3 regions of the Streptomyces sp. NPDC042100 genome follow, and region 1 is predicted to be linked to each of the others. Evidence: riboswitches for the same ligand, from Rfam matches in the RefSeq annotation. Region 1 holds a riboswitch; each other region holds the start of a gene.
What was found. A riboswitch is a leader RNA that binds a small molecule or an ion and turns the genes downstream of it on or off. The one in region 1 is predicted to bind cyclic di-AMP.
Positions count from the first base shown of each region.

Region 2: linked by a shared signal. The riboswitch ahead of ACZ6J5_RS15335 (M23 family metallopeptidase) and the one ahead of ACZ6J5_RS11360 (LysM peptidoglycan-binding domain-containing M23 family metallopeptidase) in region 1 are both predicted to bind cyclic di-AMP.
Region 3: linked by a shared signal. The riboswitch ahead of ACZ6J5_RS20490 (transglycosylase family protein) and the one ahead of ACZ6J5_RS11360 (LysM peptidoglycan-binding domain-containing M23 family metallopeptidase) in region 1 are both predicted to bind cyclic di-AMP.

Region 1 is NZ_JBVJDK010000004.1:318,429-326,193, forward strand. Features, by position in the region: gene ACZ6J5_RS11335 (STM4014 family protein) at 1-692, shown strand, start outside; gene ACZ6J5_RS11340 (STM4013/SEN3800 family hydrolase) at 722-1,549, shown strand; gene ACZ6J5_RS11345 (STM4012 family radical SAM protein) at 1,546-2,940, shown strand; gene ACZ6J5_RS11350 (STM4011 family radical SAM protein) at 2,952-3,818, shown strand; gene ACZ6J5_RS11355 (SGNH/GDSL hydrolase family protein) at 3,805-4,599, opposite strand; gene ACZ6J5_RS11360 (LysM peptidoglycan-binding domain-containing M23 family metallopeptidase) at 4,762-5,751, opposite strand; cyclic di-AMP (ydaO/yuaA leader) riboswitch at 5,756-5,910, opposite strand; gene ACZ6J5_RS11365 (tyrosine-protein phosphatase) at 6,300-7,097, shown strand; gene ACZ6J5_RS11370 (DUF6126 family protein) at 7,108-7,272, opposite strand; gene ACZ6J5_RS11375 (helix-turn-helix domain-containing protein) at 7,304-7,765, opposite strand, start outside.
Region 2 is NZ_JBVJDK010000006.1:114,004-121,768, reverse strand. Features, by position in the region: gene ACZ6J5_RS15355 (DUF5998 family protein) at 1-69, opposite strand, end outside; gene ACZ6J5_RS15350 (bifunctional acetate--CoA ligase family protein/GNAT family N-acetyltransferase) at 291-3,290, opposite strand; gene ACZ6J5_RS15345 (HPr family phosphocarrier protein) at 3,465-3,746, shown strand; gene ACZ6J5_RS15340 (GntR family transcriptional regulator) at 3,915-4,598, opposite strand; gene ACZ6J5_RS15335 (M23 family metallopeptidase) at 4,844-5,614, opposite strand; cyclic di-AMP (ydaO/yuaA leader) riboswitch at 5,627-5,793, opposite strand; gene ACZ6J5_RS15330 (M16 family metallopeptidase) at 5,995-7,362, opposite strand; gene ACZ6J5_RS15325 (M16 family metallopeptidase) at 7,389-7,765, opposite strand, start outside.
Region 3 is NZ_JBVJDK010000008.1:330,383-338,147, forward strand. Features, by position in the region: gene ACZ6J5_RS20480 (cytochrome P450 family protein) at 1-1,113, shown strand, start outside; gene ACZ6J5_RS20485 (LysM peptidoglycan-binding domain-containing protein) at 1,286-2,338, shown strand; cyclic di-AMP (ydaO/yuaA leader) riboswitch at 2,596-2,769, shown strand; gene ACZ6J5_RS20490 (transglycosylase family protein) at 2,773-3,513, shown strand; gene eno (phosphopyruvate hydratase) at 3,777-5,063, shown strand; gene ACZ6J5_RS20500 (FtsB family cell division protein) at 5,161-5,631, shown strand; gene ACZ6J5_RS20505 (DUF501 domain-containing protein) at 5,646-6,185, shown strand; gene ACZ6J5_RS20510 (Ppx/GppA phosphatase family protein) at 6,182-7,102, shown strand; gene ACZ6J5_RS20515 (NAD(P)/FAD-dependent oxidoreductase) at 7,483-7,765, shown strand, end outside.

The DNA.
Region 1 (7,765 bases):
TCGCGCACGGCTCCTCGGCCTCCGGGGTGCTCGCCCTGGAGACGGCGGCCTCCGGCCGGGTGCAGGCCACCACCTCGGTGGAGCTGCGCGCCGACGGGCGGCTGCACAATTCGCTGCGGGTCCGCCGCTACACGACCGAGCGGGAGATCGCGGCCGTCGTGGACGCCCTCGCCCCGGACGGGCTGCACGTGGAGCGCTGGCTGCCGAAGGCCGCCCTCGGCGGGCGCGCCGCCGATCTGCGGGTGGTGGTCGTCGGCGGCCGCGCCACCCACGCCGTCGTGCGCACCAGCCGCTCCCCCATGACCAATCTGCATCTGGGCGGCGCCCGGGGCGACCTGGGCGCCGCGCGGGCCGCGATCCGCGCGGCGGGGGGCCGCTTCGAGGAGGCGCTGGAGATCTGCGAGCGGGCCGCCGCGGCCTTCCCCGGCACCGGCTGCGTGGGCGTGGACCTGCTGCCCGGGGCCGGCTGGCGCCGTTTCGCGGTGGGCGAGGTGAACGCCTTCGGCGATCTGCTGCCCGGCCTCGGGGGCCTGCCGGGGAGCGGCGCGGAGGGCCTGGACACTTACGGGGCCCAGATCGCCGCGCTCCCGCGACGCGCTCCGGGGCCCGCCGGCACCCCGGCCCGTACCGCCCCCGGCGCCGCTCCCGGCCCGGCCTCCCCCGCCCTCCGCACAGGATCGAGCACGCCGTGACCTCGCCCCCCTTCCCGCCACCGCCGGACATGAACCGGATCGTCGGCAGCCACGACCTGCTGCTCGTGACCCTCGACACCCTGCGGTACGACGTGGCGGCCGAGCTGGCCGCCGAGGGCCGGATCCCGAACCTGGCCCGGCACCTGCCCGGCGGCGCCTGGGAGCTCCGGCACGCGCCGGGCAGCTTCACCTACGCCTCCCACCAGGCGATCTTCGCCGGCTTCCTGCCCACCCCGGCCGCGCCGGGGCCGCACCCGAGGCTCTTCGCGGCCTCGTTCGCGGGCAGCGAGACCACCGCCGAGGGGACCTACGTCTTCCACGAGACGCCCGACCTGGTGTCGGCGCTGGCCCACGAGGGCTACCGGACGGTGTGCGTGGGCGGCGTCGGCTTCTTCAACCGGCGCCCGCCGCTCGGCTCGGTGCTGCCCGGCCTGTTCCAGGAGAGCCACTGGGAGCCCTCGTTCGGGGTCGCCTCGCCGACCTCCTTCGCCTCCCAGGTGGAGCGCGCCGAGGAGGTCGTCGCCGCGCTCCCGCGCGAGCGGCGCCTCTTCCTGTTCGTGAACGTCTCGGCCCTGCACCAGCCCAACTGGTTCCACGCGCCGGGCGCGACCCGGGAGGCGGGCGACACCCGGGAGACCCACGCCGCCGCGCTGGAGTACGTGGACCGGCACATCGGGCGTCTGTTCGCGGCGATGAGCAGCCGCCGCGACTGCTTCGCGATCGTCTGCTCGGACCACGGGACCGCGTACGGAGACGACGGGTTCACGGGGCACCGCCTCGGCCATGAGAGCGTATGGAATGTGCCGTATGCACATTTCATCCTGCCTGGCCCGGACAGCATGGAGACCACCGCATGACCCGCACGACCCCGACGGCGACGCCGACACCGACCGCGACGCAGGCCACGGCCGTGGCGGCCCCGACGCCCCGCCCGTACCGCAGCTACGTCTACGCGTACCCGCACAAGACCGCGTACCGCCCGCTGCCCGAGCGGCCCCCGCTCGCCGCGCTCTGGGCGGACGAGCCGAAGGACGCGCTCTCGCTCTACGCGCACATACCGTTCTGCGAGGTCCGCTGCGGCTTCTGCAACCTCTTCACCCGGATCGGCGCCCCGGACGAGCTGACCACCCGCTATCTCGACGCGCTGGAGCGGCAGGCGGCGGCGGTGCGCGAGGCGCTGGGGGACGCGGCGCCGGTACGGTTCGCCACCGCCGCGTTCGGCGGGGGCACGCCGACCTATCTGACCGCCGCCGAGCTGGAGCGGCTGTGCGACATCGCCGAGCTGCGGATGGGGGCCGACCTGCGGGCGGTGCCGCTGTCGGTGGAGACCTCCCCGGGCACGGCGACCGCCGACCGGCTCGCGGTCCTCGCCGAGCGGGGCGCCACGCGCCTCAGCATCGGCGTGCAGAGCTTCGTCGAGCGCGAGGCGCGGGCGGCGGTGCGCCCCCAGCGCCGGGCGGACGTCGAGGCGGCCCTCGGGCGCATCCGGGACACCGGTGTCCCGATCCTCAACATCGACCTGATCTACGGCATCGACGGGCAGACCGAGGAGTCCTGGCGGCACTCGCTGGACGCGGCGCTCGCCTGGCGGCCCGAGGAGCTCTACCTCTACCCGCTGTACGTCCGCCCGCTCACCGGTCTGGGCCGGCTGGGCCCGGGCCAGGATGCCGACCTGGAGTGGGACGAGCAGCGGCTGCGGCTCTACCGCCAGGGCCGGGACCATCTGCTGGCCCACGGCTACGAGCAGGTGTCGATGCGCATGTTCCGGCGCGCGGACGCGCCCGCCCTCGGCCCCGAGGACCACGCCTGCCAGACGGACGGCATGATCGGCCTGGGCTGCGGCGCCCGCTCGTACACCTCGCGGCTGCACTACTCCTTCGACTACGCGGTGGGCACCCGCGAGATCCGCTCGATCATCGACGCGTACACGGAGGCGCCTGACTTCTCGCGCGCCGAGGTGGGCCGCCGCACCGACCCGGGCGAGGCCCGACGCCGCCATCTGCTGCAGTCGCTGCTCCAGGCCCGGGGCATGGAGACCGCCGACTACGCGGCCCGCTTCGGCGGCGCGCCCGAGGCCGACTTCCCGGCCGAGCTGGCCCGCTTCGAGGCGCGGGGCTGGCTGGACGCGGACGCCCCCGCCGGGCTGCTGCGGCTCTCCCCCGAGGGCCTGGCGTATTCGGACGGGCTCGGCCCCGAGCTGTTCTCTCCGGCGGTCCGGGCGGCGATGGCCGCGTACGAGGCGAAGTAGCGGGGCGCGGCGTGGATCTGACCCTGCTCTACCGGGGCCCGCTGGCCTCCTGCGACTACGACTGCCCGTACTGCCCCTTCGCCAAGCGCCGGGACAGCCGCGAGGCGCTGACGGCGGACCGGGCGGCGCTGGAGCGCTTCACGCGCTGGGCGGCGGACCGCTCCGAGGACCGGCTGCGGATCCTGTTCACCCCCTGGGGCGAGGGCCTGGTGCGGTCCTGGTACCGCCGGGCGCTGGTCGAGCTGTCCCGGCTGCCGCACGTGGAGCGGGTCGCGATCCAGACCAATCTGAGCTGCCGCACGGAGTGGCTGGACGAGGCCGACCCGGACACGGTGGCCCTGTGGTGCACCTTCCACCCGGGCCAGACCCCGTACGAGCGGTTCCTGGGCAAGTGCCGGGCGCTGGCGGAGCGGGGCGTCCGGTTCAGCGTCGGGATCGTCGGCCTGCCGGAGCACCTGGCCGCCGCGCGGCGGCTGCGGGCCGAGCTGCCGCCCGAGGTCTACCTGTGGGTGAACGCGGCGGAGGGCCACGCCTACACCGACGAGGAGGCCGGGGACTGGACGGTCCTCGACCCCCTCTTCCCGTACAGCAGGCAGCCGCACCGCTCGGCCGGGCTGCCCTGCCGCACCGGCGAGTCGGTCGTCTCGGTGGACGGCGACGGGACGGTGCGGCGCTGCCACTTCGTCAAGGCCGAGCTGGGCAATCTGTACGACGGCTCGTACCGGGCCGCGCTGCGCCCGCGCCCCTGTCCGCTCGCCGTCTGCGACTGCCACATCGGCTACGTCCACCTGGAGACGCTGCCGCTGTACGACGTGTTCGCCGGCGGGGTCCTGGAGCGGATCCCGGCCGGCCGGCCCGGGGCCCCTACAGGGGCATAAGGTCGGGGCGCTTGGCCTCGACGTGGTCGCCGGAGCTCTCGCCGCGCAGCCTGCGCCCGATCCACGGGACCAGATACTCCTTGGCCCAGTGGATGTCGTCCTTGCGGACCTCCAGGGTGCCGCGCGGCGGCCGCGGCGGCCACGACTGGTCCGGGTCGGCCGGCACCGGCAGGCCGAGCACCTGGGCGGCGCGCAGCGCGACCCGGGTGTGCCCCTCCGCCGACAGGTGGAGCCGGTCGTCGTCCCAGGCGCGCCGGTCCTGGACGGACCGGAGCGACCACAGGTCGAGCACCGGGCACTCGTAGCGGTCGGCGATGGCCCGGACGTGCGCGGTGTAGGTGGCGATCTTCCCGCGCAGGTGCTTGAGGACCGGCACGTCGCGGGTGTCGAAGCCGGTCGTCACCATCACGGTGCCCACGGCGGAGGTCAGGTCGGCGACCGCGCGCTCGAAGCGCTCGGCGACGTCGTCGGGGTCGGTGCCGGGGCGGATGATGTCGTTGCCGCCCGCGCAGAAGGTCACCAGGTCGGGGGCGAGTTCCTTCGCCCTCGGGACCTGCTCCGCGACGATCTGGTCCAGAAGGCGTCCTCGCACCGCCAGGTTGGCGTAGCGGAAGGCGTCGTGCTCCGGAAGCTGGTCCGCGAGCAGGACCGCGAACCGGTCCGCCCAGCCGACGTACGTCCCGTCGGGCCCGGGGTCGCCGACGCCCTCCGTGAAGCTGTCACCGATCGCCGCGTACGACCCGAATGCGTTCTTGTCTGGTGTTCTCGAATCGTCTGCCACGGGAGCACATCTTTCCTTCACCGATGTGACCTACGCGACCGTAAGGAGGGGTTGACGGCGGGTGACATATGCCACCACTAAAGATTCTCCCAAGTCGGAATAGCCCGGAGGCCCGGCACACGGGTGCCGGGCCTCGGGGTGGAATCCGTGGTGCGGGGCGGTTCAGACGCCGACCCCATGCTGGCGCAGGACGGCCAGCGGGTCGATGTCGGAGCCGTACTCCGGCCCGGTGCGCATCTCGAAGTGCAGGTGCGGGCCGGTGACGTTGCCGGTCGCGCCGGAGAGGCCGATCTGCTGGCCGCCGCTGACGGTCTGGCCGGCGGAGACGGACAGCGAGGAGAGGTGGCCGTACTGGGAGAAGGTGCCGTCGGTGTGCTGGATGACGACCTGATTGCCGTAGGCGCCGCCCCAGCCGGCCGAGTAGACGGTGCCGGGGCCGACCGCGCGGACGGTGGTGCCGGTGGAGGCGATGAAGTCGACGCCGGTGTGGTAGCCGGAGGACCACATGGAGCCGGAGGCGCGGTACGGGGTGGAGACGCCGCCGCCCGCGATGGGGGTGACCCAGCCGGAGGAGGAGGACTGGCCGGCCGAGGAGGAGGACGAAGACGAAGAGGACGAAGAAGCGGAGGACGAAGAGGAGGAGGACGAGGCGGCCGGGCGCTCGGTGCCGCGCGTGGCGCGGGTGCCCTCGCCGCCGCTCTTCGCGGTGCGCTCGGGGGCGGCCTTGGGCGCCGGCGCCGCCTTGGCGGTGCTCTTCGCGGGGTTCTTGGCCCCGAGGGTGAGCTTCATGCCGGGGAGGATCAGCGAGGGGTCCTCGCCGACGACCTGGCGGTTGTCGCGGTAGAGCTTCTGCCAGCCGCCGGTCAGGCGGTGCTCGGCGGCGATCTTCGACAGGTAGTCGCCTCGGACGACGGTGTACGCCTTCGGGGCGGCGGCGGGCGCGGCGGCCGGAGCCTGGGCGGGGGCCTTGGCGGCTACGGCGACGGTGACGGCCTGCGGGGCCTTCACGGCCGGGGCGGCCTGCTCGGCGGCGTGGGCGCCGGTCGCTCCGATCAGCGGCAGGGCGACGACGGCGCCGCCGGTGCCGGCGGCGACGAACCCGCGGGTGATCGGGTTGGCCTTGGGACGGCGGTGCTTACCCTTCGCGGGCATGGCGGATTCCTCTCCGTCGCCTGCGAGGTGAGCTGTCGGGTTCGGACTGGAGCTGTCCGGCCGCGCGGTCACGCGGCTTCACCCCGAGCCGTCCTTCTTCGAGGGGCCGGCGTACTACCTGGGTCCCCCGCTCCTGCCTGATACGGGTGGTATGGGGATTCCGGTCGGCGGCAGGATTAGGCGGTCCGTCCGGATTGAGCGCGACGCTAGACGAGACGGCGGCGCCCGAACAAGCCGCGGTTTTCAGGAATGTGCGTACGGGCGGCTTTTACGGCCGGAATCGCGGTCACCCTCCGTGGATGACGTTCCCTCGATTTCCCTTTCCACAAGGGAATTCGGAAAGGTTGCCCCGCCACGGTCCGTCACGTCTATGACGCTGCTCACGCACCGGAGACCATCTCCCCTGGTATCAGGGCGCGTTATGCCTTAAGTCCCAATTCGGACCAATCGTACATTTCTGTCAGAGAGGGTGCGTCGCGGGCCTCTCACCTGGATGATTGCCCCAGGAACCGATCTCACCACGACCCCTCTCACGACCAGGAGCTTCCGTGACCCACGCGACCACCGAGCCCGAGCTGACCGGCGTACGCAACTTCCGCGACCTCGGCGGGCTGCCGACGGCGGACGGCCGGAGCGTGCGCGCCGGACGCCTCTTCCGCAGCGGTCACCTGGCGCACGCCACGACGGAGGACGCGGAGTTCCTCGCGGCCCTCGGGCTGCACACCGTCTTCGACTTCCGCAACGAGGCGGACCGGCGGATGGAGGGCGCGGACGTCGAGCTGCCGGGCGTGCGGAACGTGAACATACCGCTCAACGACCCGGCCGACGGCAAGGAGTTCTGGAAGCTGGTGCGGACCGGCGACCTGGAGCAGCTGCGCGCGATCCTGGGTGACGGCAAGGCCGCGGCCCGGATGTCCGAGTCGTACCAGAAGATGATCGTGGAGCGGACGGCCGAGCACAGCCGGATCCTGCACGACATGGCCGAGGAGAGCGTCCCGGCCCTGATGCACTGCGCCGCCGGCAAGGACCGGGCCGGGCTGTCGATCGCGATCACGCTGCTCGCCCTGGGCGTGGAGCGCGAGGCGATCGAAGCCGACTACGTGAAGTCGAACGAGCCGCACCGCCGCTACAAGGTGCGGCGTGAGTCCGAGGCGGCGGACGCCATGTCCCCGGCGGTGATGGAGCTGCTGAGCCCCCTCTTCGACGCGCGCGTCGAGTACCTGCGGGCCGCCTTCGCGACCATCGAGGAGACCTGGGGCTCGGTGGAGAGCTACCTGTCCGAGGGGCTGCGGCTCGCCCCGGAGACCCGGGACCGGCTGCGCGGGCGCCTGCTCGCCGAGGCGTAGCCGCCGCCCGCTACTGGTTCTGGCCGCCCATCGCGAAGAGCAGGTAGAGGAAGCCGGCGAAGAGGTGACCGGCGATGAGGTAGGCGAACAGGCGGAGCACCAGCCCCTTGGGGAACTTGCCGTTGCCGCGCTCCTCGCCGGTGTCCGGTACGGAGTTCGCAGGAAGCTCGGACATGTCGGTCCTTTCCACGGTCGGGTACACGGGGTCAGCGCCGGTGCGGGGTGCCGTCGCCGAGGCACAGCTCGGCGACGGGACTCTGCATCAGGGTGTGGACGAAGAGCAGCTCGGCCCCGGCGCGGGTGGCGGCGCCGATCCGGTGCGGGGTGAGCGAGTCGAAGTGCGCGCTGTCCCCGGGATCGAGGACGTGCACGGCGTCGCCGAGGGCGAGGCGCACCCGGCCCTCCAGGACGTGGATCCACTCCTCACCGGGGTGGACCCGCACGATGTCGGCGCGAGTGGCGTAGGGCACATGGACCCGCAGGCACTGCAGGGCGCGCCCGGCGCCGCCGGCCTGGCGGTAGATCCAGCCGTCGGCCTCGACCGGGTCCGAGCGTCCGGCACGGACGACCGGGTCGTGTCCGGGCGGGGTCTCCCCCAGCAGCTCCGAGACCGTCGTACCGTAGATACGGGACAGCGCGAGCAGCATCGGCAGCGAGGGCTGCCGGTT
Region 2 (7,765 bases), on a different contig from region 1:
GGCCGGGTAATAGCCGCTGCGCTCGATCGCCGCGCGCAGCCCCTGGGTCGTCGTACCGGTCTTCGCCATGGACTCCATCCTAATCCGTGCACAAGGACCGCTTGGCCGGTTGTGCGGGGGGTCTGGGCCGTTCGTGAGCGCCGGGGCTGTGACATGGGACTCCCCCGGGGGAGCCGTGGCACCTCCGGTGACGCGGGCGTCACCGGTGCTGCCGGGATCGGCGCGGCCGGCGGGGTCGGCGCGGTCGGCGCGGTCGGCGCGGTCGGTGGGGTCGGTGGGGTCGGTGGCGGTCACTGGTAGCTCGGCAGGCGGCGGGGGCCGAGGTCGGTCTGGGGCGGGGGCGGCGCCAGTCGGACGGTGGCGCCCAGCACCGAGAGGCCGCGCGGGGCGACGACGACGGGTTCGAGGGAGAGGGCGACGACCTCGGGGTGGTCGTCGACCAGGCGGGAGACGCGCAGCAGCAGCTCTTCGAGGGCGGGGGTGTCGACCGGGGCGGCGCCCCGCCAGCCGAAGAGGAGCGGGGCGGTGCGGATGGAGCGGACGAGCTCGGCGGCGTCCCGGTCGGTGGCGGGAACGAGCCGGTGGGACATGTCGCCGAGGAGCTCGGAAGCGGCTCCGGCGAGGCCGAAGGAGAGGACGGCGCCGACGGCGGGGTCGATGGCCGCGCGGACGACGGTGTCGACCCCGCGCGGGGCCATCGCCTGGACGACCGGCTGGAGCTCCTCGGGCTTGCCGAGCGCCTCGGTGAGCTCGGCGTACGCGGTACGGAGCTGTTCCTCCGTGGCCAGGTCCAGCCGGACTCCGCCGAGGTCCGGGCGGTGGCGCAGGTGCGGGGCCGTGGTCTTGAGGGCGACGGGGAAGCCGAGCCTGGCGGCGGCGCGGACGGCCTCGTCGGGGGTGGGCGCGGGGAGGGCGGGCGGGACGTCGATCCCGTACCGCCCGAGGAGCCCCCTGGCCCCCTCGGCGTCGAGCGTCACCCCGCGCGGGTCGCCGCCGTCGGCGGCGAGCGCCCGCGCGATGAGGCCGGCGGCCCCGGTCTCGTCGATGCCGTCGAACTCGGGCACCCGTCCGGGCTCGGCCGCCGCCTGCCGCCGCCACTGCGCGTACCGCACGGCCTCGGCGAGCGCCCGCACGGCCCGCTCGGCGGCGGGGTAGGCGGGGATGGGGCGGACGGCGGGCACACCCTGGGGCTGCGCGTCCGGGTGGGGTACGGGGGGATGCTCGGACGCGGATACGGACGCGGGACCGGAACCGGAAGCGGGACCGGGACCGGAAGCGAAAGCGGGGATGGAGGTGCCCCCGGCCGCAGCCGTACGGTCCGGTCCGGCCGTACGATCCGGACCCGCCGTACGGTCCGAGCCGACCGTACGCCCCGGACCGGCCGCGCCGTCGGACGCCGCCGGGCGGGTGCGGGTCGCCGCGGCGAGGGCGTCCGCGAGGGTGCCCATCTCGACGTGGACGACGACGACCGGCTTGGCCGTGCCCCGCGCGTCCTCGACGGCGGAGCGGAGGGCGGCGGCCAGGACCTCGCCGTCGCCGGACTCGGTCGCCCCGTTCTCCCCGACCCAGGGGATCGCGGTGACGACCACGGCGTCGCAGGCGTCGTCCGCGAGGGCGGCGGCGAGCGCGGTGCGGAAGTCGGCGGGGGTGGCCCCGGTGGTCAGGTCCAGGGGCCGCAGCGGGCGCAGGCCCTCGGTGAGGCAGGCGTCGTAGGTGAGCAGCCCCAGGGACTCGGAGTTGCCGAGGATGGCGACGCGGGGGCCGGCCGGGAGGGGCTGGTCCGCGAGGAGGAGGCCCGCGTCGACGAGCTCGGTGACGGTGTCCACGCGGATGACGCCGGCCTGCCGCAGCAGGGCGGAGACCGTGGCGTGCGGGATGCGGGTGACGGGGACCCGGTGGCCGGGCGGGGCGCTGCCGCTGTGCCGGGCGCCCTTGACGACGACGACCGGCTTGACGGCGGCGGTGCGCCGGGCGAGCCGGGTGAACTTCCGGGGGTTTCCGATCGACTCCAGGTAGAGGAGGACGACGTCGGTGTCCGGGTCGTCGTACCAGTGCTGGAGGAGGTCGTTGCCGGAGACGTCCGCCCGGTTCCCGGCGGAGATGAAGGAGGAGAGTCCGGCGCCGCGCCGGTGCAGTCCGGCGAGCAGCGCGATGCCGATGGCGCCGGACTGGGTGAACAGTCCGACCCGCCCGGCGGCCGGCATCTGGGGGGCCAGCGAGGCGTTCAGCCGGACGGACTCGGCCGTATTGATGATCCCGAAGGCGTTGGGCCCGATGATCCGCATCCCGTACGAGCGGGCCTGCCGCACCAGCGCGCGCTGGCGCTCGCGGCCCTCGGCCCCGCTCTCCGCGTAGCCGGCCGAGAGCACGACCAGGCCCCGCACCCCGTGCTCCCCGCACGCGGCGACGACCTCGGGGACCCGCTCGGCGGGCACGGCCACGACGGCGAGGTCGACGTCCTCGCCGATGTCGGCGACGCCCCGGAAGGCGGGGACGCCCTCCAGCTCGTGCGGCCCGTCCCCCAGGGCGCTGTTCACGGCGTGGACCCGGCCGGTGTAACCGGCGTCCAGAAGGTTGCGGAGCACGGCCCTGCCGACCCCTCCGGGGGTGCGGCCCACGCCGATGACGGCGACGGAGCCGGGGGTGAGGAGCCGCTGCACGGACCGGGCCTCGGCGCGCTGCTCCCGGGCGCGCTGGACGGCGAGCGAGCGGTCGGTGGGCTCCAGATCGAGGTGGAGGCGCACGGAGCCGTCCTCGAAGCTGCGCTTCTGGGTGTAGCCGGCGTCCGTGAACACCTTGATCATCTTGGTGTTCGCGGGCAGCACCTCGGCGACGAACCGGCGGATGCCCCGCTCCCGCGCGACCGCCGCGATGTGCTCGAGGAGCGCGGAGGCGACACCCCGCCCCTGGTGGGCGTCCTGGACGAGGAAGGCGACCTCGGCCTCGTCGGCGGGGGCGGCGGCGGGGCGCCCCAGGGCGTTGATCCGGTCGTAGCGCACGGTGGCGATGAAGTCCCCGCCGACCGTGGCCGCGAGTCCCACCCGGTCCACGAAGTCGTGGTGGGTGAATCGGTGCACGTCCTTGGCGGAGAGCCGGGGGTAGGGCGCGAAGAAGCGGTAGTACTTCGACTCGTCCGAGACCTGCTCGTAGAAGCTGACCAGCCGCTCGGCGTCGTCGGCGGTGATCGGACGGATGCGCGCGGTGCCGCCGTCACGGAGGACCACGTCGGCTTCCCAGTGGTCGGGGTACGCGTGCTCCGGCTGTTCGGACTGTTCCGACGCGCTGTGCATGGGGCAAGACTACGACCGGGGTCCGACAGCGGCACCGGTCGCGCGGCGGGTGCCCACCGTGCAAGGTAGGGAGGGCCTAAAGGCCGCCGATATCGGGCCGAAGGTCGGCACGAGCATCTCGCCGCCCGTGAGAGACTGGTCTAGACAACCGCTGAAAGTTGAAGGGCAACCACCATGGCTGAGCGCCGCGTCAACGTCGGCTGGGCCGAGGGCCTGCACGCCCGCCCCGCCTCCATCTTCGTCCGTGCCGCCACGGCCGCCGGCGTCCCCGTGACGATCGCCAAGGCCGACGGCAACCCGGTCAACGCCGCGTCCATGCTCGCGGTGCTCGGCCTGGGTGCCCAGGGCGGCGAGGAGATCGTGCTCGCTTCGGACGCCGACGGCGCCGACGCCGCGCTCGACCGCCTCGCGAAGCTGGTCGCCGAGGGTCTCGAGGAGCTCCCCGAGACCGTCTGATCCGTCTCCTCCCCGACGACGGATCACGAAGGGCCGTACTCGCCGGAATTCCGGCCGGTACGGTCCTTTCTGCTTCCCTGAAGCGTTTCCGCCAAGAGGAATTCGATTTCGACAGCGCAAATTACCCGCACGCCGGAAATCGCCTTCCTCTTGTATACGGCGCCCATGTTAATTCCGCGGCCCCGCCGTGTTGACGGCATGTTGCGAAACCCTCACACGCGGGCGCTCCGCCCGCCGCGGCCGGTGCAGCGGAAGAGCGCGCTCCACGTGCAGCGCGGTCAGCGCGCGGGCCCTTTCCGCGTCCCCGCGCGCGACGGCGTCGACGATCGCCCCGTGCTCGGCCCACGCCTCCACGGGCCGGACGGCCGGCTCGACCGCGTACATCCAGGCGATCTTGTGCCGCAGCTGGGTGAGGAGCGCGGTGAGCGGCGGGCTGCCGGACGCCTGGGCGAGCGTCTCGTGGAACCAGGCGCCGAGCGCGCGCAGATCCTCCCCCTGGCCGCGCCTGGCCCGCTCCTGCCCCAGCCTGACCAGCCCGCGCAGCACCTTGAGGTGCGCGTCCGAGCGGCGCTGGGCGGCCCTGGCGGCCCCCAGCGGCTCCAGCAGGGTCCGCACGTCGAGCAGGTCCGCCGCCTCCTGCTCGGTGGGCTCGGCGACATGCGCGCCCGCGTGCCGCCGGGTGACCACGAAGCCCTCGGACTCCAGCGTGCGCAGCGCCTCGCGGACCGGCACGCGGGAGACCCCGTAGCGGCGCGCGAGCTGCTCCTCCGTCAGGCGGGCACCCCGCGCGAAGACGCCGGAGACGATGTCGTCCCGGATCGCCGTGCATACCGAGTGCGCGGGAACACGCATGTCCGACCTCCGTATGTGATCCGCTATTCGATTCACTTCGATCCGGCTCGTTTCGATCCGGTTCTACGCGATCCGGCTCGATGCGATCCGGCTCGACCCGAGCGAAACCCACCGCATGGCGCCCGTCCGGCGACCCCTGCGACTCTATTGCAGGATGCCGGAATTTCCGATGCCACCCGATAATACGGAAACAAAAAAGAAGTCCCGGCTCGTTCGAGCCGGGACTTCTTCACAGAACGCACACGTCAGACGTGGACTCCGCGGGCACGCAGGTAGGAGACCGGGTTGACGTCCGATCCGTACTCGGCGGACGTACGGGCCTCGAAGTGGAGGTGCGGGCCGGTCGAGTTGCCGGAGGACCCGGAGACGCCGATCTGGTCGCCGGGGGTGACCGTCTGGCCGACGGAGACGCCGATCGAGGCGAGGTGGCCGTACTGGGTGAACGTGCCGTCGTTCATCCGGATGACGATGTTGTTGCCGTACGCGCCGCCCCAGCCGGCCTCGACGACGGTGCCGGAGCCGACGGAGACGACCTTGCTCCCGTAGGCGGCGTGGAAGTCGATGCCGGAGTGGCTGCCGGAGGACCAGAGCGAGCCGCCGGTCTTGTAGCCGGTGCTCACGTACGTGCCGGCGACGGGGAGCTGGAAGGAGTTCAGGCGCTTGCGCTCGGCCTCCCGGGCGGCGCGCTCCTGGGCCGCGCGGGCCTCCTTGGCGCGGGCCTCGGCCTTGCGCTTGGCCTCGGCGGCGGCCTTGACCCGGGCGGCGGCCTCGACGGCCTCCTTCTCCTGGGCGGCGGCCTGGGCGTCGACGCGCTCGGCGATGGACTCGGCGGTGATCACCTTGGTGAGGCCGGTGTCCTCCGGGGAGGCGGGCTCCGTGTCGGCGGCGAACGCCGGGGAGGCCAGGGTGCCGATGACGCCGGTCGTCGCGAGGGTCGCCACACCGGCGATGCCCACGGAGCGGCGCGCCATGCGGCTCGGACCACGATGCTTCCCGGTGGCACGGGTGAACGCCATGAAGTGGCTGATCCTTTCCTTCCCTCTCGCCTACCGGGTTAGCTGACGGGTTCGGAGCAGGAAGGTCTCCTACGGGCCCCTCCGCTCGCTGAGCGAAGGCGTCCGATTCACCCCAGGGACTGCGATGGGTCCCCGGCTCCCCAGGCTCGCGCCTTACGGGGACTCGGCGATGACTGTCCGTTGCCGCGAATGCGGCGTCGTACAACGGGCGGACAGCCGGATCGACGCTAGGCCGATCTTCGGTCAATCGCCAAACAGACACGCTTTTTTGTAAGACATGCCACAGGGCAGAAGATCACACGAGCGGCAATACGGACAAAAAGGAGAACCCCGACGAACCATGCCGTCGGGGTCTCCTCGTCCGCCTGGCGGCGGCTCAATCAGCCGGTCACGACCGTCACTTCGCCGATGCCCAGGGCCCGCACCGGCTCCTCGATCTGCGCCGCGTCGCCGACAAGCACCGTCACGAGCCGGTCCACCGGGAAGGCGTTGACCACGGCCGCGGTCGCCTCCACCGTGCCGGTCTCGGCCAGCCGCGCGTACAACTGCGCCTGGTAGTCGTCCGCGAGGTGCTGCTCGACCTGGTCGGCGAGGGTGCCCGCGACGGAGGCGGCCGTCTCGTACTTGAGCGGGGCCACCCCCACCAGGTTCTGCACGGCCACGTCGCGCTCGGCGTCCGTCAGGCCCTCGGCGGCGAGGGTGCGCAGCACCTTCCACAGGTCGTCAAGTGCCGGACCCGTGTTGGGGGTGTCCACCGAGCCGCTGATGGCGAGCAGCGAGAGCCCGTGGCCCGCGCCGTCGGAGCGCAGCACCTGGCCGAAGGAGCGCACACCGTACGTGTAGCCCTTCTCCTCGCGCAGGACGCGGTCCAGCCGGGAGGTGAGGGTGCCGCCGAGGCAGTACGTGCCGAGCACCTGGGCCGGCCACACGCGGTCGTGGCGGTCGGGGCCGACGCGGCCGATGAGCAGCTGCGTCTGGACGGCGCCGGGGCGGTCCACGATGACGACCCGCCCGGTGTCGTCGGCCGTGACGGCCGGCATGGGGCGCCGGGTGCCTGCGTCGCCCGTCCAGGCGCCCAGCGTCTCCGCGAGCACCTTGTCGACGTCCACGTCGGTGAGGTCGCCGACGATGACGGCGGTGGCCGTGGCGGGCCGCACGTGCGCGTCGAAGAAGGCGCGGACGGCGGCGGCGTCGATCGCCGCGACGGTCTCCTCGGTGCCCTGGCGGGGCCGGGAGACGCGCGCGGAGGCCGGGAACAGCTCCTTGGAGAGCTGCTTGGCCGCGCGGCGGGCCGGGTTGGCCGACTCGTGCGGGATCTCGTCGAGGCGGTTGTTCACCAGCCGCTCGATCTCGGTCTCCAGGAACGCCGGGGAGATCAACGCCTCCGAGAGCAGGCCGAGCGCCTTGGGCAGCCGGGAGACCGGGACCTCCAGGGAGACCCGTACGCCCGGGTGGTCGGCCGCCGCGTCCAGGGTGGCGCCGCAGCGCTCCAGCTCGGCGGCGAACTCCTCGGCGGTGTGCTGGTCGGTGCCCTCCGACAGGGCGCGGGCCATGATCGTGGCCACGCCGTCCAGGCCCTCGGGCTCGGCGTCCAGCGGGGCGTCGAGCGAGATCTCGACGGCCACCACCTGCTGGCCGGGGCGGTGGCACCGCAGCACCGTCAGCCCGTTGTCCAGGGCGCCGCGCTCCGGGGCCGGGAAGGCCCAGGGCTTGGCCTGGCCCGGCTGGGGCTGGGGGTGGAAGGTCATGTTCGTCAAAGACGCGGCCGTGTCGGTCACTGGTCCGCTCCCTCTTCCTCGTCGCTCTCGCTGTCGCCGTCGGCGCCCACCGGCTCGTAGACCAGCGCCGCGCGGTTGTCCGGGCGCAGCGTGGCCTTGGCGACCTCCTGCACCTCCTCGGCACTGATGTCGAGGACCCGGTTCACGGCGGTCAGGGCGAGCTGGGGGTCGCCGAACAGCACCGCGTACCGGCACAGTTCGTCGGCGCGGCCGGCGACCGTGCCCAGCCGGTCCAGCCACTCGCGCTCCAACTGGGCCTGCGCGCGCTCCATCTCCTCGGGCGTCGGGCCCTCGGCGGCGAAGCGGGCCAGCTCGTCGTCGACGGCCGACTCGATCCGGGGCACCTCGACGCCGCCGGAGGCCTTCACGTCCA
Region 3 (7,765 bases), on a different contig from region 1:
TACGCCGACGCCCGGCAGGCGCTGGCCGACCAGCGGCTCTCGAAGAACCCGGCGCACCACGACGAGCCGGCCCACGCCAAGGGCAAGACGGGCATCCCCGGCGAGCGCAAGGCCGAGCTGATGACCCACCTGCTCAACATCGACCCGCCGGACCACACCCGGCTGCGGCGGCTGGTGTCGAAGGCGTTCACCCCGCGCCGGGTCGCGGAGTTCGCGCCCCGGGTGCAGGAGCTCACCGACCGGCTCATCGACGGCTTCGCGGAGAAGGGGAGCGCGGACCTCATCCACGAGTTCGCCTTCCCGCTCCCCATCTACGCGATCTGCGACCTGCTCGGCGTGCCCGAGGAGGACCAGGACGACTTCCGCGACTGGGCCGGGATGATGATCCGGCACGGCGGCGGGCCGCGCGGCGGGGTGGCCCGCTCGGTGAAGAAGATGCGCGGCTATCTGCTGGAGCTCATCCACAAGAAGCGCGCCGACCCGGGCGACGACCTGATCTCGGGGCTCATCAAGGCGTCCGACCACGGCGAGCACCTCACCGAGAACGAGGCCGCCGCGATGGCCTTCATCCTTCTCTTCGCGGGCTTCGAGACCACCGTCAACCTGATCGGCAACGGCGTGTACGCGCTGCTGCGCGAGCCGGAGCAGCGGGCGCGGCTCCAGGAGTCGCTCGCGGCGGGCGAGACCGGGCTCCTGGAGACGGGCGTCGAGGAGCTGCTGCGGTACGACGGTCCGGTCGAGATGGCGACCTGGCGGTTCGCCACCGAGGCGCTCACGCTGGGCGGCCAGGAGATCCCGGCGGGCGACCCGGTCCTGGTGGTGCTGGCCGCCGCCGACCGCGACCCGGCGCGCTTCGAGGAGCCGGACACGCTGGATCTGGCGCGCCGCGACAACCAGCACCTCGGCTACGGGCACGGCATCCACTACTGCCTGGGGGCGCCGCTGGCCCGCCTCGAAGGGCAGACGGCGCTGGCGACCCTGCTGACTCGCCTGCCGGACCTGCGACTTGGGGCCGATCCGGCGGAACTGCGGTGGCGCGGGGGCCTGATCATGCGTGGCCTGCGCACGCTTCCGGTGGAGTTCAGCGCTTCCCACAAGGCCGCGCGCGGCTGAGCTCCGGGGCAGCGTCTTCCGACGGGCTTTCCGAGGGGCTTCCCGGCAAGCTTTCTGACGGGTCGTCAGGAATGTGATCTTCGCGTGATCTCCGCTGCATCGACTTGTGACTCACGTTCGAATGCCGCTACGTTCACCGGCAGTCTCAGCAGTCACGCGAAAGGCAGTCCGTATGCGCTCCGGGAACGGACGACACCGCAGACCCCGTCAGGCCCCCGCCATCGTCGTCGCGGCGGGTGTCACAGGCTCGGCCATCGCCCTGCCGCTGCTCGCGGCAGGCTCCGCCGCCGCGGCGGACGCACCGACCTGGGACCGGGTCGCGGAGTGCGAGTCGGGCGGCGCGTGGAGCGCCAACTTCGGCAACGGGCTCTACGGCGGTCTCCAGTTCACCCAGGAGGGCTGGGAGCGCCACGGCGGCCTGGCGTACGCGCCGAGCGCCGACCTCGCCAGCCGCGCGCAGCAGATCGCGATCGCGGACCACGCCTTCGCCGCGGGGGACACCCAGTGGGCCACCTGCGCGCCGATCGCGGGCCTGACGAAGGACGGCCGCGCGCCCGCCGTGAACCCCGGGCCCGCCGTGCGGCCGAAGACCTCCACCGGCCCGGTCGCCGAGTCCAACCGGACCGACGGCACCCCGGCCGGCTCCGGGGGGACCACCACCACCCCGGCCACCCCGGTGACCCCGGCCACCCCGGCCACGCCCTCGGGCGGCACCACGACCCCGCCCGCGACCCCGGGCACCCCTGACGGCTCGACGGCCCCGGACCCGACCGGCACGCCCGGGGCCCCGGACCCGACCGGCACGCCCGGGACCCCGGGCGCGCCGGGCACGGCCGACCCGACGGATCCGGCCACCCCCGGTTCCGGCAAGCACCGGGGTGACGCCGCATCGGAAGAAGCGGGCAATCCGGACACCACGCCCGAATCCGGGCGCCACGCGGCCCCGGGTGACGGGTCGGCGGACGGTGCGGCGGACGGCGGCCAGGGCGCCGAGAGCGCCGTCGCGGGGAGCAAGACGGACAACTCCGGCAATGCGGTCAAGGCTGACGAATACACCGTCAGGCCGGGTGACAGTCTGTCGGACATCGCACAGGAGAACGCGCTGCCTGGCGGCTGGACCGCGCTCTACGACGCCAACAAGAAGACGGTCGGCGCCGACCCCGACCTCATCCTCCCTGGTCAGAGCCTTGAGTTGACGTCAGGAAAGACGGCGGCGGCGGAGTAGTCCGTACCTGAATGTCCGTTATGAGTAAGTGAGGCATGGGTCTCTCTTGCCGAACTGGCGTGTCACGTCCGCAAACTTTGCTGAGGTCGCCCCTCACCTGCGGAAACGCCCCGCATCGGGGAGCAAGTAGGGGCGATTTCACCGGGTTGATGGTCTTTGAACTTCCGCCGGGTCTATGTCTACGGTCATCACCGCTCGCCACCGCGGGCCCCGTCGACCGGTACGCCGAATCCTGCCGCCGACCGACGGGAAGTCGTCGCTGTCAAGCGCCGAAGGCAGGAGCGGGGGACCCAAGGTAAGTGCCGGCCCCGGCCGTTGAGACAGACGGCCGACGATCGGCTTGGGGTGAAGCCGCGTGCAAGGACACGCGGCCGGGCAACTCACTCGCCCGAACCCGACAGCTCACCTCGTAGGCGTCGGTGAGGAGAATTCCCATGCTGTTTTCCGGCAACAAGGGCAAGCACCGTCGTCCCTCCAAGGCCACCCGCGTCGCCACGCTCGTCGGCGTCACCGGTGTCGCCGTCGCCGCCCCGCTGATGACCGCGGGCACCGCCTCGGCCGCCACCGCCTCCGAGTGGGACCGCGTCGCCCAGTGCGAGTCCGGCGGTAACTGGTCCATCAACACCGGCAACGGTTACTACGGCGGCCTGCAGTTCTCGGCCTCCACCTGGGCCGCGTACGGCGGCACCGCCTACGCCCCGACCGCCAACCAGGCGTCGAAGTCCCAGCAGATCGCCATCGCCGAGAAGGTCCTCGCGGGCCAGGGCAAGGGCGCGTGGCCGAGCTGCGGCGTGGGCCTCTCCGGCGCCTCGTACAACGGCGGCTCCGCGTCGACGGGCTCCAGCTCGTCCTCCTCCTCTTCTTCCTCTTCTTCGTCGTCTTCCTCTTCTTCGTCGAAGCGCTCCGCCGAGCGGCCGACGACCCGAAGCGAGCAGCGCCAGGCGCCGAAGACCACGCCGAAGAAGACCGTCTCCAAGAAGACCGTCACCACCCCCACCGGCAAGACGGTCAAGAAGGGCGACGGCGAGTACAAGGTCGCCGCCGGCGACACCCTGAGCAAGATCGCCCAGGCGCACGGCGTCAAGGGCGGCTGGGCCAAGCTCTTCGAGCTCAACAAGGACGTCGTCGAGAACGCCGACCTGATCTACCCGGGCCAGCAGCTCCACCTGAAGTGAGCCTGACGACCCACCCGCGGTGACCACCCCGGTCCGGAGTGCCCTTCCCCCGTGCGCTCCGGACCGGGGTTTCCCCGTTCCAGGCCCTTACCGGTGAGTAGTAAGGGGCCTTTCGTCCCTAGATGGGTGCCGTTGGGTCCTTTTTCGTCCCAGGGGGCGGGCGTCCGGCTGGCCGGAGCGCCAGAGCCGGTTAGGCTCTTGTCGCAAGGCGAAACGAGACCTTGCACCACCGCGTCACACCCAGCGTCACATCCCAGAAGGAGATGCTCGTGCCGTCCATCGACGTCGTCGTAGCCCGGGAAATCCTGGACTCCCGAGGCAACCCCACGGTCGAGGTCGAGGTCGGCCTCGACGACGGCAGCACCGGCCGTGCTGCCGTTCCGTCCGGTGCCTCCACCGGTGCCTTCGAGGCCCTTGAGCTCCGTGACGGTGACCCCAACCGTTACCAGGGCAAGGGCGTCGAGAAGGCCGTCCTCGCGGTCATCGAGCAGATCGGCCCGGAGCTCGTCGGCTACGACGCCACCGAGCAGCGCCTGATCGACCAGGCGATGTTCGACCTGGACGCCACCCCGGACAAGTCCTCGCTCGGCGCCAACGCCATCCTCGGCGTCTCCCTCGCCGTCGCGCACGCCGCCTCCGAGGCCTCCGACCTGCCGCTCTTCCGCTACCTGGGCGGCCCGAACGCGCACCTGCTGCCCGTTCCGATGATGAACATCCTCAACGGTGGGTCGCACGCCGACTCCAACGTGGACATCCAGGAGTTCATGATCGCCCCCATCGGCGCGGAGTCCTTCTCCGAGGCGCTGCGCTGGGGCACCGAGGTCTACCACACCCTCAAGTCCGTCCTGAAGACCAAGGGCCTCTCCACCGGTCTCGGCGACGAGGGCGGCTTCGCCCCGAACCTGGACTCCAACCGCGCCGCCCTCGACCTCATCGTCGAGGCCATCAAGCAGGCCGGCTACGTCCCGGGCAAGGACATCGCGCTCGCGCTCGACTGCGCCGCCTCCGAGTTCTACAAGGACGGCAAGTACGAGTTCGAGGGCAAGTCCCGCTCGGCCGCCGAGATGACCGAGTACTACGAGGAGCTCGTCTCCGCGTACCCGCTGGTCTCCATCGAGGACCCGCTGTTCGAGGACGACTGGGCCGGCTGGAAGGTCATCACCGACAAGCTCGGCGCCAAGGTGCAGCTCGTCGGCGACGACCTCTTCGTCACCAACCCCGAGCGCCTCGCCCGCGGCATCGAGGAGGGCTCCGCGAACGCCCTCCTGGTCAAGGTCAACCAGATCGGCTCGCTGACCGAGACCCTCGACGCCGTCGAGCTCGCCCAGCGCAGCGGCTTCAAGTGCATGATGTCCCACCGCTCCGGCGAGACCGAGGACGTCACCATCGCCGACCTGGCCGTCGCCACCAACTGCGGCCAGATCAAGACCGGCGCCCCGGCCCGCTCCGAGCGCGTCGCCAAGTACAACCAGCTGCTGCGCATCGAGGAGATCCTCGACGACGCCGCGGTCTACGCCGGCCGCAGCGCCTTCCCGCGCTTCAAGGGCTGACACCCGCTCCGCTCCGCACGTCCCCGCACCCGGTCCCGTACCGTGTGCGGGGACGTGCGTGTGAAGAGGGTCGGAAGCTACAGGGGAGGCGTGCGGGATGGCTGTGAAGGACCGGGACCGGTTCTCGACCGCGACCCGGATCAGGCTGCTCGGCGAGCAGACCGCCGCCCGTGTCTACCGCTCCCAGACCCGCCGCCAGGCCCGCCGCTCCCGGCTCACCGGCCGCGCGGCCTTCCTCGCGCTGGTCGTCTGCTCGCTGGTGGTGGCCCTCGCCTACCCGATGCGGCAGTACGTCTCCCAGCAGGGCGAGATCGCCGACCAGCAGCGCAAGGCCGCCGAGGCCGCCCGGCGGGTGGAGGAGCTGCGGGACGAGAAGGCCCGCCTCCAGGACCCCGCCTATGTGCGCCGGCTGGCCCGTGAGCACCTGCACTACGTGATGCCCGGGGAGACCGGCTTCACCGTGACCGACCCGGACGCGGAGCACCGGCCCCGCACCGACCAGGGCGCGACGGACCGCCCCTGGTACGACAACCTGTGGGACGGCGTGGACAGCGCCGACCGCCACTGAACCCAGGACCCACCATGGAAACGCCCCCTCCGCAGACCGCCCCCACCGAGCCGACCGACGCGGACGTCGCCGCGTTCGAGCAGCAGCTCGGCCGGCCGCCTCGTGGTCTGCGCGCCATCGCGCACCGCTGCCCGTGCGGCAACCCCGACGTCGTCGAGACCGCGCCCCGGCTGCCCGACGGCACGCCGTTCCCGACCACGTACTACCTGACCTGCCCCCGGGCGGCCTCGGCGATCGGGACCCTGGAGGCCAACGGGGTCATGAAGGAGATGCAGGCCCGGCTCGCCACCGACCCGGAGCTCGCCGCCGCCTACCGCGCCGCCCACGAGGACTACCTGCGCCGCCGCGACGCCATCGAGGTCCTGGAGGGCTTCCCGAGCGCCGGCGGGATGCCGGACCGGGTCAAGTGCCTGCACGTGCTCGTCGGCCACTCGCTGGTCGCCGGCCCCGGCGTGAACCCCTTCGGCGACGAGGCCCTGGCCATGCTGCCCGAGTGGTGGGCGAAGGGCCCCTGTGTGTCGCCGTGCGGCGACGAGAAGGAGGGCGGCGAGTGACCCGGGTCGCCGGAATCGACTGCGGCACCAACTCCATCCGCCTGCTCGTCGCCGACGTGCACCCGGAGACCGGCGAGCTGATCGAGCTCGACCGCCGGATGACGATCGTCCGGCTCGGCCAGGACGTCGACCGGACCGGCCGCCTCGCCCCCGAGGCACTGGAGCGCACCTTCGCGGCCTGCCGGGAGTACGCGGCCGTCATCGCGGAGTACGGGGTCGGCGCCGACCGGCTGCGCTTCGTCGCGACCTCCGCCTCCCGCGACGCCGAGAACCGGGCCGACTTCGTGGCCGGGGTCGTCGGCATCCTGGGCGTCGAGCCCGAGGTGATCACCGGTGACCAGGAGGCCGCGTTCTCCTTCACCGGCGCCACCGGCGAGCTGACCGGCGACGACCGCCGGCTGGTCGTGGACATCGGCGGCGGCTCCACCGAGTTCGTCGTCGGCAACCGGCACGTCGAGGCCGCCCGCTCGGTCGACATCGGCTGCGTACGCCTCACCGAGCGGCACGTCCGGCACGACCCGCCGACCGCCGACGAGGTCGCCGCGATCCGCGCCGACGTGCGCGCCGCGCTCGACCTGGCCGCCGAGACCGTGCCGCTCGGCGCGGCCGAGACCCTGGTCGGCCTGGCCGGCTCGGTCACCACGGTCGCCGCCGTCGCGCTGGGTCTCCCGGAGTACGACTCCACGAAGATCCACCACGCCCGGATCTCCCGCGCGCGGGTCGACGAGGTGCTGGCCCGGCTGCTCGCCTCCACCCACGACGAGCGCGCCGCGATCCCGGTGATCCACCCGGGGCGGGTGGACGTGATCATCGCCGGGACCCTGGTCCTCGTCGAGATCATGGAGCGCACCGGCGCCGCCGAGGTGGTCGTCAGCGAGCACGACATCCTCGATGGGATCGCGCTATCCGTCGCATAGTGGGCGCCTATGAGCCCTGACAGGGGCCTCTCCGCGACACGCCGTCGGAAAAGTTCGTGAAGTTCTTCACAAGAGAAAGGGCCCTGTTGGAGCCCCTGGAGGCCCTTTGGTCCCTCCAGGGGGGTTCCCAGGGCCCTTTCGCAGGTCTGGAGGCCACTTCGCTCGATGTTTCCATCGTGTGAACGCACCCCATGGTTCTGCGTTGCGTAAGGCTCTCCGGGCCAGTTCACAGGGGGTGAACAACGTCCACCGGCACCCCGTGGTTCCTTTGCTGGACCATGACCTGGGTCACGTGGGCGGCGGAGTGTAGCAGAGGACCCCGGCACGCTTGTGAAGGGGCGCACGAGCAACCCCCCAGGCAGGGGTGGATACTCGGATGCATGAGCACCACGGAGCGTCCCAGGATCCTCGTAGTAGGCGGCGGGTACGTAGGCCTGTACGCAGCTCGGCGCATCCTCAAGAAGATGCGCTACGCGGAGGCGACCGTCACGGTCGTCGACCCGCGGTCGTACATGACCTACCAGCCCTTCCTCCCCGAAGCCGCCGCCGGCAGCATCTCGCCGCGCCACGTCGTCGTCCCGCTGCGACGCGTCGTGCGCGGAGCGGAGGTGCTCACCGGCCGGGTCACCACCATCGACCAGGACCGCAAGGTCGCCACGGTCT